Regions from separate parts of the Paenibacillus sp. B46(2026) genome, predicted to be linked through region 2. Evidence: predicted binding sites of a transcription regulator. Region 2 holds the regulator's gene; each other region holds the start of a gene.

Region 1 (4,027 bases), 2.3 Mb from region 2:
GGTCTCCTGATATATGCGGAATTTCCAATGTCTCGCGGTTTCTCCACCAAGTTCGTCCAGGATGCGCAGCGCATTTCCGTAATCATCGTTAATACGCAGCAATTCCGCTCGTACAAGTTGATCTTCTCCCGCTTCAAGCCAGCGGCATAACTGTTCGTAATGATAGCGTTCCTGTTCGTCGCCTGCACTGATTCCGTACACTTGCAGGGCGTCCTCCAACCGACCGGCTCGGGCATGGATGGCAGACAGGAATCGATAATGGGAGATCACACAATCACTGCGACCATTCAAGACCGCATGGGAGAAGGCCTCTTGAAGTGAATGGATGGCCCGAGGATCTTCAAGCAAGTACTCATAGGCTGGCAGCAAAAAGGATATCGTCTCATGCGCACCTGCTTTGGCTCGGAGTTGGCGGTAGAAGTCGGCACGTACACTGCATTGAAGCAGGGTGACGCTATCCGGAGTTCCTGACAGGATCTGGCGCAGCGCATGCAGGAAGAACAGTTCGTAGTCGCGTAGAGGGACTTCGAGATCATCCTTTTGCATCGTACCCGCGGGTGAAGGGTCTTCACCTCCCAGCCAGATGGCGCGCACACCTTGGAATAACAGCTTCATATATCGTGTTTCGGAGGAGGTACCCACCAGATCGGCAATGCCGACCAGTTTGGAAATACTGCTCTCCCATAGCGGAGATTCTGCTTCGTTTCCAGCAGGCTCAGGGAGCAGGACAATGCACAGCTCCGGCTCCAGCGAAGCTGTGGCAATTAGCCAGTAGGGATGGGTGACCACTGCTACGGTGCGAGGTTCCAGCAGTAGCTGTTCGGCTTCAGGGAGGGAGATGACGGTGATGACCGCAGGTACATCCTCTGTTTGCGTCAGGCTGCTGACATAGTAGACATCTCCCTCGATCGACAGGAGAGCGGCAATGTCAGGGTAGGGAAAGGATGACCAGCCTCCTTTGCAAGGGAAGAGAATGTACCGGACTGGGGACCGTGCTGTACTGGCCTCATCAGGACTGAGTTTGGGGTCCGTATCCCTTAACGGCGCAGGTTTTTCCATGAATTGTTCACCTCACCTTGACTGTATTATGGTGCATCATTCTCTCTGGATGTGGTTCACGCTTTCCCTTCATATGTAAAGCCCTCATGGCACTTCGCATGATCTGCCTGAGACTAACATATGGGCGTTCCGTCCCAAACATGAGTATCTTCCATGAATAGATGAAGTTGGCAAGCTGTGATAATAGGCTGAATTTTATCTTTTGTGTGACCGAGGTCACTTTTTTTTGCTCTAAACACGTAGATTGTGATAATTATCACATGTATAAAATAGGTAATCTGGCACAATACATTCATCAACGTATTTGGTGGACAGACAGCGAAGGTGCAGCTTCAATGCCAAATACGCATACTGCGAAGTGAACAGAAAGAAGGGGTAACGGTATGGATCCGATTATGTTATCGCGAATCCAATATGCACTTACAACGATTTTCCATTTCTTTTTTGTCCCGCTATCCATCGGTCTTGTACTGTTGGTTGCGATCATGGAGACGTTGTACGTCGTTAAGGGTAAGGAGATCTACAAAACGATGGCCAAGTTCTGGGGTAAGCTGTTCCTGATTAACTTTGCCGTTGGGGTTGTCACAGGTATTCTGCAAGAGTTCCAGTTCGGCATGAACTGGTCCGAGTACTCCCGATTTGTCGGGGATGTGTTCGGTGCGCCACTGGCTATTGAAGCGTTACTCGCGTTTTTTATGGAGTCTACATTTATTGGATTGTGGATATTCGGATGGGATCGTTTGTCCAAAAAAGTGCATCTGGCCTGTATCTGGCTGGTGTTTGTCGGCACATTCTTGTCCGCGCTGTGGATTCTGGCAGCCAATTCGTTTATGCAGCATCCTGTCGGGTTTGAGATCAACAACGGCCGAGCCGAGATGAATGATTTCTTTGCACTCATCACGAATGGTCAGCTTCTCGTCGAGTTCCCACATACAATCTTTGGGGCATTGATGACAGGAGCCTTCGTCGTAACCGGGATCAGTGCCTACAAATTGATGAAAAAGCAGGATGTGGAGATCTTCCGCAAATCGTTTAATATCGCAATCATTATCGCGCTTGTTTCCTCATTTGGCGTCGCTTTCTCGGGGCACTTCCAGGCGCAATATCTGGTGGAGACACAGCCAATGAAGATGGCAGCCAGTGAGGGCACATGGACGACGACAGAAGATCCGGCACCATGGACGGTGGTCGCCTTTATCGATCCGGACAAACAGGAGAATACGGGTGAGATCAAAATCCCCGGATTGCTCAGTTACCTGTCCTATAGCAAGTTCTCCGGTAGTGTCAAAGGCATGAAGGAGCTTCAGACGGAGTATGAGCAGACGTATGGACCGGGGGACTACATCCCGCCGGTACGGACAACGTTCTGGAGTTTCCGCATTATGATCGCAGCGGGTGGTTTAATGATTGTGCTGGCTCTGTACGGTACGTTTCTGGCTATGCGCAAGAAGCTGGAGGTCGCTGGGAAGTGGTTCATGCGTCTGATGGTATTCGCTATATCCTTGCCGTTTATCGCCAATACATCAGGTTGGATTATGACCGAGGTCGGAAGACAGCCATGGACGGTATTTGGTTATATGACCACCGAAGCCGGGGTCTCACCGAACGTATCCGCAGGAATGATCTTGTTCTCCACGATTGCGTTCACAGCCGCGTATACCGTGCTTGGTATCGTGATGGTATACCTGTTCGTACGTGAGATCAAGGCAGGACCATTTGCGGTCGATAAGCCAGAAGATCACGATGAATCGGCCGATCCGTTCGGCGTGGATGGAGGTTATTCCGTTGTCACTAAGTGAGTTGTGGTTTTTACTGATTGCCGTATTGTTTGTCGGTTTCTTCTTTTTGGAAGGTTTTGATTTTGGTGTGGGGATGTCTACAGGCATTATTGCCAAAACGGACCGTGAACGCCGGACCCTGATCAACTCGATCGGTCCGTTCTGGGATGGCAACGAAGTATGGCTGATTACGGCAGGGGGCGCCATGTTTGCTGCCTTCCCGCATTGGTATGCGACGTTGTTCAGTGGTTTTTACCTGCCACTTGTAGTGGTGTTACTCGCCTTGATTGGTCGCGGAGTTGCCTTCGAATTCCGCAGTAAAATGAAACAGCAGCGCTGGCGCAAAACATGGGACATCATCATTGTTGTTTCCAGCGCGCTCCTGCCTTTCCTGTTCGGAGTTGTCTTTGCCACGCTGATGAAGGGTCTGCCCATTGATGGGGAGATGCAGTTGCGTGCAGGATTCTTCGATATCGTTAATCCGTACACCGTGATTGGTGGCTTGAGCGTAACCCTGCTGTGTCTGGTTCATGGCTTGCTGTTTGCCTCACTACGGACAGTCGGGGAACTCAGAGAGCGTGCCTTGAATACAGCGCAAAAATTGATGCTGCCGCTGGCTGCACTGCTCGCTGTTTACGCATTAATGACGTATTTCATGACCGATGTGTTCACCGTACGCGGCTGGGCCCTCTGGATTATGGTTGTACTTGGCGCAGTCTCGCTTGCACTTGCGGCATACTTTGTTCGTCAGAAGCGTGAAGGCTGGGCTTTTGGTATGACTGGGGCAGTGATTGCGATTGCCTTTGCTTCGGTATTTATCGGACTGTTCCCAAGAGTGATGGTGAGTTCCTTTGGGGCGGCATATGACCTGACTGTATACAATGCAGCATCCGGTGCTTATTCATTGAAAGTAATGACAATTGTAGCTTGCACATTGCTGCCGTTTGTTCTTGGCTATCAGATCTGGAGTTATTATATCTTCCGCAAACGTCTGAACGAGCTGCACCACCTGGAGTACTGATATGGGACGGGGGCTGCTGAAGCTGCCGGGCATCCGGCCGATACTCGCGCTGGCATCAGCGCTGGTGCTGCTACAGGCGATGACGATCATTATGCAAGCCAAATGGCTGGCACAGGCCATCACGGCATTGTTTGAAGGTTCATCCGTAACGGAGCAGTACCCTGTACTG
Region 2 (4,027 bases):
GAGAACCAGATCTATGTGACTTTGGGCGATTTGGTACGCAAAGGGGACAAATTGCTGCTTGAGGTGAAAGAGGATCAGGATGATTATCAATCGGATAGTCTGATCACGGACATTACAGGACTGCTGAAAGATCTGACCACATTGAAGGAGAATCTACGTTTCTTCATGCGTATGGATGATGCCAAAACGGTGTACTGGATGGAAGCCAGCGGTCAGTTCCGCAGTAAATCTCTGCAGCTGTATGCCGTACCTGTAGATGTGAGTGCACAACTTAAGGATTTGTTTTTTGATAAAAAGAAAAGTGTTGTGCTTACATCGGCTACGCTTTCTGTGGATAAGTCATTCCAGTTCATGATTGAACAGCTTGGCTTGCAGGAAGCCTCCGAGAATAATCGACTGTTAACGTCGATGCTGCCATCACCGTTCAACTATCGCGATCAGGCACTTCTCGTGATTCCGCGTGATTTTCCGAGTGTGAAGGGCAGTGTGGGTGATGCGCACTTTGTCAATATGCTGGTGCAGTCACTCGCAGAGACCGCAATTGCCACTCGTGGACGCATGATGGTTCTGTTTACTTCTTACAAGATGCTGCGACAGGTCTATGATCCGCTGAAGGAGGCTTTGTCTGGTAACGATATCTCGTTGCTGGGCCAAGGCGTGGACAGTGGAAGCCGCTCCAAGTTGACTCGCAGGTTCCAGGAGGCCAAAGCTACAGTACTTCTGGGCACAAGCAGCTTCTGGGAGGGTGTAGATATCCCTGGTGATGCATTAACCTGTCTCGCTATTGTGCGATTGCCTTTCCAGCCACCGAATCATCCGTTGGTGGAAGCCAAGAGTGAGTTGCTACAAGAACAAAAGAAAAATCCATTCTTGAAACTGTCTGTGCCGCAAGCGGTCATTCGTTTCAAGCAGGGATTTGGCCGTTTGGTGCGTACAGCGAAGGACAGAGGCATTGTCATTGTTTATGATACACGGGTGATTGAAGCGTATTATGGTAAATTCTTTTTATATTCATTACCTGGTCCCAAAATGGAGCATATGCTCACGGAACAGATGGTTCCACGAATTACCGAGTGGTTGGAAAAACCTGCTAAAGAACAAGAATAAGGGTTGTTTTGTTCGTTATATCATTGCATGACACTATCGTTTGGCGTTAAACTTTATTAGATATTTCCGTATCCGATTGAAACAGTTGCATGTAAGAACTTATAACCTAAATTACAAGGAGCATTCTGTATTAAATGTCACGTTTATCTTTGAGTTTATACAGGATGCTCATCTTTTCATCTATTATTTTATCGTGGCCTTGGTAAGGGGGAGCAAGAATGAAATCGGATAAAATTTCGGAAGCGGTGGTACGACGTCTGCCTGTATACTTGCGTTATTTGAGCGAGTTGCATCAGCGTGAGGTGGCTACTGTTTCTTCTCAAGAGCTTGGACAGAGGCTGGATCTGAATCCGGCCCAAATTCGAAAAGACCTGGCTTACTTCGGTGATTTTGGTCGTAAAGGGATCGGGTATGATGTATCCTATTTGATCGAGAAAATTCGTCACATCCTCAAGATCGATCAGCAAATTAATGTAGCTCTGGTAGGCGCGGGTAATCTCGGACAGGCCTTGTCCAACTACAACGCATATCTGAAAGACAACATGAAGATTGTTGCTGTATTCGATGCATACGGACCGAAGATTGGTAGTCAAATCAACAGTTTGACGGTGAAACCAATGAATGAATTGACGGAAACGGTGAAAACGGATAACATCCGCATCGGAATTATCACGGTTCCGGATACGGAAGCCCAAAATGTAGCCGATCAGCTTATTGAATCCGGAATCGAAGCGATCCTTAATTTTGCACCAACAATTCTAAAAACACCGCCGCATATCCGCATTCACCATGCTGACTTTACAACGGATCTGCTTAGTTTGGCCTATTACTTGGAGACTGGAAAGGACGACGAGGAAGATGACAACAAATAGATGGGTAATCCACAACGGCAAATTTGCCGTTAATGAAGGCACAACATGGAACGTGGTTCAAGGATACATGGTTGTTGAGAATGACAAGATTGTGCATATTGGTGAGACATTGCCGGATGAAGACAAAAATTGTACCAAAGTGGATGGAAAAGGATTGTTCTTCCTGCCGGGTCTGATCAATACGCATGGTCATGCAGCAATGTCGTTGCTCAGAGGGCACGGAGACGATCTTGCGTTGCAAGTATGGTTGCAGGAAAAAATGTGGCCGATGGAAGCAAAAATGACTTCACAAGACGTATATTGGGGAACTTCGCTATCGGTGCTTGAAATGTTGAAAGGCGGAACTACAGCTTTCCTGGACATGTATGATCACATGGATCAAGTTGCCAAAGTTGTGGAGCAATCCGGCGTTAGAGCAGCACTGGCACGTGGTGTAATCGGGCTGTGCTCGGAAGAAGAGCAGTTGCGGAAGCTGGAGGAGTCGGCAGCGTTTGCACGTGAGTGGAATGGACAGGCAGATGGTCGTATTACAACCGTAATCTCGCCACACGCCCCATATACATGCCCTCCTGACTACATAGAGAAGCTTGTACAGGTCGCGAATGACCTAAACCTTCCTCTCCATACACATATGTCTGAAACGCTTCGTGAAGTGGAGCAGAACGTGGCTGATTATGGACTGCGTCCTGTGGCACATCTCGAGAAACTGGGATTTTTCTCCCGTCCATCTCTGGTTGCACATGCGGTGCATCTGAATGACGAAGAGATTGAAATTTTGGCCCGTCATGATGTGGCTGTATCCCATAACCCGGGAAGTAACCTGAAACTTGCTTCCGGAGTTGCGCGGGTACCTGCATTGCTGAAAGCAGGAGTTACCGTGTCACTCGGAACAGACGGACCAGCAAGTAACAACAACCTGGATATGTTCGAGGAAATGAGACTGGCTGCATTGATCCACAAAGGTGTATCTGGTGACCCGACAGCAGTACCAGCAGGCGAAGCGTTACTACTCGGAACGTCATATGGTGCCAAATCCATCTTCTTGAACAATACCGGAGCGCTTCAGGTCGGCATGAAGGCTGATTTTATCGCCCTTGACATTGAACAGGCACATTTCTATCCACATACAGACCTGATCTCACATACGATCTACTCGGCTTCTGCCAAAGATGTTGAGCACGTATGGGTGGATGGAAAACAAGTGGTGAAACATGGCGAATGTCTGACGCTGGATGAAGAACGCATTTTGCGTGAGTCTCAATTGGCATTTGATGGTCTGCTTGCTCGTTAATTGCAGGACAGCATCATAGGGAAAGGAAGTTCGGCTTTTGAAGAAAAAAAAGAAGTGGATATGGATTTCGCTGCTTGCACTGGTTCTGATTCTGTTTGGACTTCAGCGTTATTACGTCTATGTCACGCAGGACCAGCGCAAGGAAGAAGCGCTCGCTATAGAGGCAGCACAGAAGCAACTGGGCATTACATCCTATGATGAATTGCGCAAGTACATCTGGGGAGACAAAGAAGGCTCTGACAACATCTACTGGACCCTGATCGGCAAAAATAAAGATAACCAGGATGTTATGGTCTGGGTTAAATTCGATGCAAACAATCAACCTGCTACAGGAGCAAACGCTGTACACAGTGAGCTGCTGCAGAATGGCATGTCCGAAACGCAGATACGTAATCGCTTCAGTTCCGAAGTTCCTGCCGGTGAAATTAAAAGAATCATGCCCGGAGTTGTGAATGGAATATATGTGTGGCAAGTGTATTATAAAGACGGTACGCATAACCACTATCGTTTTTATCGTTTTAGCAATGGAGAACAGGTAGATCTGGTCTACACACTCCCAAACAGTTAGAACAAACACAAAGAACCGGCAGACGGATATCCGACTGAACCGGTTCTTTGTATTGCCTGTAAACATTTTTGATTTAAATAGTTAAAATTAATAATTTATTCATATTTTCGCCTTCGAAATTGTATATACGATGTGATATACTCAGATATGTACTCGAAGATACATTCAAAACAAATAATCCTGTCGGAG
Region 3 (4,027 bases), 310 kb from region 2:
GACATGTCGTTCTACCTCTACTGGAACAGGAATTGGTACCCAGAGGGTTGTTAAGCAAAGATGATTTTCTGGCTGGTTATGGAGCAACTCAAGCTGTGCCAGGTCCACTTTTTACGTTTGCTTCTTATCTTGGTGCCATAACAATGGGGATTACAGGTGCAATCGTTGCTACTATAGCGATTTTTTTGCCCGCCTTTTTGCTCATCGTCGGAACGCTGCCTTTCTGGAGTGCTCTGCGTAAAAATCCGCATATTCAAGGGGCTCTGACTGGGGTCAATGCAGCAGTAGTAGGCATTTTGCTGGCTGCGCTATATCAACCATTGTGGACGACAGCCATCATCACACCAGCTGATTTCTCGTTATTAAGCATATTGTTTATCATGCTTACCTTCTGGAAATGTCCACCCTGGGTCATTGTTGTAGCAGGGATTGTCGGAGGTATGTTAATAGAGTCTATTTAGGGTGGCCGAGAGGTCTCGAAAAAGGAAAGAGAGGGAGGAATCCAAGGATTCCATCCTCTCTTTTTCTTGTGAAGTATTTGGGATCTTCATACATTTCCAGTTATTTATTAAAAGATAAGGTGAAAAACAGAAATAAAGGAAATTTAGAATTATACTCCAAAAAGAACAATACGTAATATTTATTATGTAAACTAAATTAACAAACACTTTTTAAATGAAATCTTAAATCAATCTTCCCATGAAAATGGTAATCTGAATATCACAATCCAAAGGACCATTCGCATCTTCTCTCTAGAAGAAACAAATGGCCCTTTTGTGTGACCAATATCTTAATTAACAACGTTCAACGTGCTGAATTGTTCACAACATGAATGATTGCTTGATTGGATTACTCCAGTCCAGCGATCTGTTCTTTTAATTTGTTAGCAGATGCCTGGAAAGCCACCTTCTCGGTTTCATTCAACGGAAGAGGCAGAATTTCACGCACACCGTTGCGATCTACAACACATGGAACGCCTAGGTAGACATCCGAGACGCCATTGTAATCTTCGAGGAACGTCGACACGTTCAGAACGGAGCCTTCGTTGCCGAGAATTGCAGCTACAATGCGGTCCAGAGCAAGGGCGATTGCATAGGAAGTCGCGCCTTTGGCATTAATAATCTCATACGCTGCATTTTTGGTACGGTCGAAGATATCCTGTTGTGTTTCTTCATCCAGTTCCAAATCTGTTCCTGCAACGTTAGCCAGGCTCCATACCGGAACTTCGGAATCGCCATGCTCACCAATAATGTGAGCGTGAATACTGCGTGGGTCGATCCCTTTATTTTTACCAATCAGGTAACGGAAACGTGCGCTATCGAGCAATGTGCCTGAACCGATGACACGGGAAGCAGGCCATCCGCTTTGTTTCCATGAAGTATAGGACAAAATATCTACAGGATTGGTCGCGATCAGTAAAATACCATGAGAGTTCACTTCAGTAATACGCTCAATAATATCTTTGAAAATGCTTGCATTTTTCTTCAGCAGATCAATCCGGGTTTCGCCCGGCTTCTGGGAGGCACCCGCAGTAATAATAATGATATCTGCATCTTTGCAATCGGAGTAATCACCAGCCCATACTTTCACGCCACCCGTAAACGGAAGACCGTGGTTCATATCCAGCATTTCGCCGGTTGCCTTATCATGATTCACATCCACAAATACCAACTCGGACGAACGCTGTCTCAACATTAGCGTGTATCCCGTTGTTGTTCCCACCGCACCCATGCCTACAATCACGACACGACTTGGCTTCAGAGCTGTATTGTTTGTCATGTTCATATCATCTCCTTATTGAGGTATACTCCCGTCCATATTAAGGGATTCGAGCACATAACGCGAGTGTTGTCTATAAAGTATTTCACATTTCATGTCTTTTTACCAATAATACCGTCGAAAAACATATTCGGATGAAGTGGTCAAAAATGTGAAATATGAAGCCAGAGCATCGGATTAAAAGGAGTACAGGGTGGGCAATGAGCCTTTTGCACAAGGTTTGTGGTAGAATAGGAGCAGTGGATTCTGATGAATCGTAAATAAAACGCCATAGGACAGGCATGCGCGCCTGTATATTGGATGAGAGAGGTGGAACCCACTTGCGTTCGCAATGGATCAAAATCGCGCAGACAGCATTGCTGTCTATAGGTATAGTAGCCTTACTGGCTGCCTGCACCGACTCAGATCAACCGCCGGAAGCAGAACCTCCGCAGCAGCAGGAGGACGCCGGGAATACAGGGCAGACATTAACTGTCGTTCCCCCTGTGAATAGTACAGAATCTGCAGATATGGCCAAGTATCAAATACAGACCCGTTTGACCGATTTTCAGTTGCTCAATGACAACGGAGGATTGGCATGGGGGGTAACACGAAATGCGCTGCGTCTGTACTACACACAGGATCAGGGAAAGACCTGGACCAATATTTCACCTTCGGAAAATGTACAGTTTCCGGCTAACCCTAAATATGGACAAAGCATTTATTTTGTAGATCGTGCGCACGGTTGGATTGTGCGTGAAGGCATGGGTGGAACAGATACCATGGTGCTTCGCACCAACAATGGGGGCGTAACTTGGAGTCTATCTTCTCTGTCCAAGACGGATAAAGTGACTGCGATCTCATTTGTATCTCCTGAAAAAGGCTGGATTCTCACCACGGTGGATACCGCTATTGGTAAACAGGACAAGAAACTCTACTTTACGGTGGATGGTGGTATCACCTGGAACCGCATGTCATCCAGTGATGAAGATGGCAATCAGGAATCAGAAGAGATTTCCAAACGTGGATACACAACAGGGATGACTTTCTCGGATCCAAAGCATGGTTTCTTAACAGCGCTTGAGTTCGGTACACCGAAGTTGTATGTAACATCAGACGGTGGAGAGAACTGGGACACTGGACCATCTTTCTTTGATCGAAACAAATTCAACGGGTGTGGTAATTTTAGTATCAGTTCACCACAATTTTTTGGACGTGAGGCGAAGTCAGCCTGGATGTCAATGTCCTGTTCCCAAGGGGAGAGCACGACATTCAATGGATTCTTTACCACCGATGGCGGAAAAACCTGGAAGCTGTCTAATTTCACTTTAAACAAACAAACGGGTACGAATCGCAATCTTGCACCTGTATTTCTGAACGCATCAGAGGGTTGGGCGATGCAAAAGGGCATAACCTACCATACCAAGGACACGGGCAAAACATGGAGTGCTCTTCCTGCAAGCAGTGTACTGGAGAAAATTCTCGAAGACTATCCAGAGATTGTGAAGATTCAGATGGTTACCTCCAAGCTTGGCTGGATATTGGTTGAAAATACAGATGCCAAAAGGTCGCTGTTACTGCAAACGGTAGATGGCGGTGTACATTGGAAAGTACTGTGATTTGTATGGTGCTTTAAATGTGAATAGCTAGAGAAAGGAGAGGAGCCGGAAGGATCCTTTTCTTTTTTGCTTAGTTTGTGAAATAAATCACAAATAAATCCGCTAGAAGGTGATATATTTAACTCAACAAGAGAAGGAGTGATGAAGATGAGAACCAACGGTCAGACTCAATTCACGCAGGCGGATGAATTAACCAGATATATGCTTCAATTATGCTACACATGTGACGATGCCAATCGTTGTACGACAGAGGAAGCGGTGAAGGCTTGCATGGCAGAACACGCACAGGCAGACCAGCCCGAACCAGCCGAAGGTGGAGACTTAACTCGCGGGTTTATGGATATGATGTACGCGTAAGTTAATCATTCACGAAGAACGCTCCTGCGGGAGGGTTCTTTTTTTGATTTGGATATATGTTTGTTTTTAGCTTTGCTAAAATTTTGGATCTGCCCTGGTTAGCATCTGGTGAAATAGAAATTTGAAAACCTGAGACAAATAGGCTGATTGGATTGAATGTATGTGCTCTTAATATTACTTCGCAAATATAGCAGTTTGGGTTATCATATATATAATTCAGGTATTTCACTCAGATTGTGTAGTTAAGAAGTGAGTAAATTAAATGTGATCCGACAGACTCAAATGAAAAGAGA

Evidence for each region. Region 2 encodes Rex, which represses fermentation and respiration genes when NADH is low (regulators of the CRP and FNR family bind a similar motif). Its sites were predicted from a motif close to TTGTGAAATATTTCACAA; they were not measured.
Region 1: the regulator Rex is predicted to act here: its motif matches at 1,304-1,321, upstream of AC1S8V_RS28600 (cytochrome ubiquinol oxidase subunit I).
Region 3: the regulator Rex is predicted to act here: its motif matches at 1,853-1,870, upstream of AC1S8V_RS17290 (L-lactate dehydrogenase).

Annotation. Positions count from the first base shown of each region.
Region 1 is NZ_CM165907.1:6,455,325-6,459,351, reverse strand. It holds gene AC1S8V_RS28605 (tetratricopeptide repeat protein) at 1-1,059, opposite strand, end outside; gene AC1S8V_RS28600 (cytochrome ubiquinol oxidase subunit I) at 1,443-2,858, shown strand; gene cydB (cytochrome d ubiquinol oxidase subunit II) at 2,803-3,858, shown strand; gene cydD (thiol reductant ABC exporter subunit CydD) at 3,860-4,027, shown strand, end outside.
Region 2 is NZ_CM165907.1:4,197,714-4,201,740, reverse strand. It holds gene dinG (ATP-dependent DNA helicase DinG) at 1-1,107, shown strand, start outside; gene AC1S8V_RS18690 (redox-sensing transcriptional repressor Rex) at 1,326-1,979, shown strand; gene AC1S8V_RS18685 (amidohydrolase) at 1,966-3,270, shown strand; gene AC1S8V_RS18680 (hypothetical protein) at 3,308-3,838, shown strand.
Region 3 is NZ_CM165907.1:3,886,464-3,890,490, reverse strand. It holds gene AC1S8V_RS17295 (chromate transporter) at 1-461, shown strand, start outside; gene AC1S8V_RS17290 (L-lactate dehydrogenase) at 850-1,779, opposite strand; gene AC1S8V_RS17285 (WD40/YVTN/BNR-like repeat-containing protein) at 2,100-3,377, shown strand; gene AC1S8V_RS17280 (hypothetical protein) at 3,525-3,734, shown strand.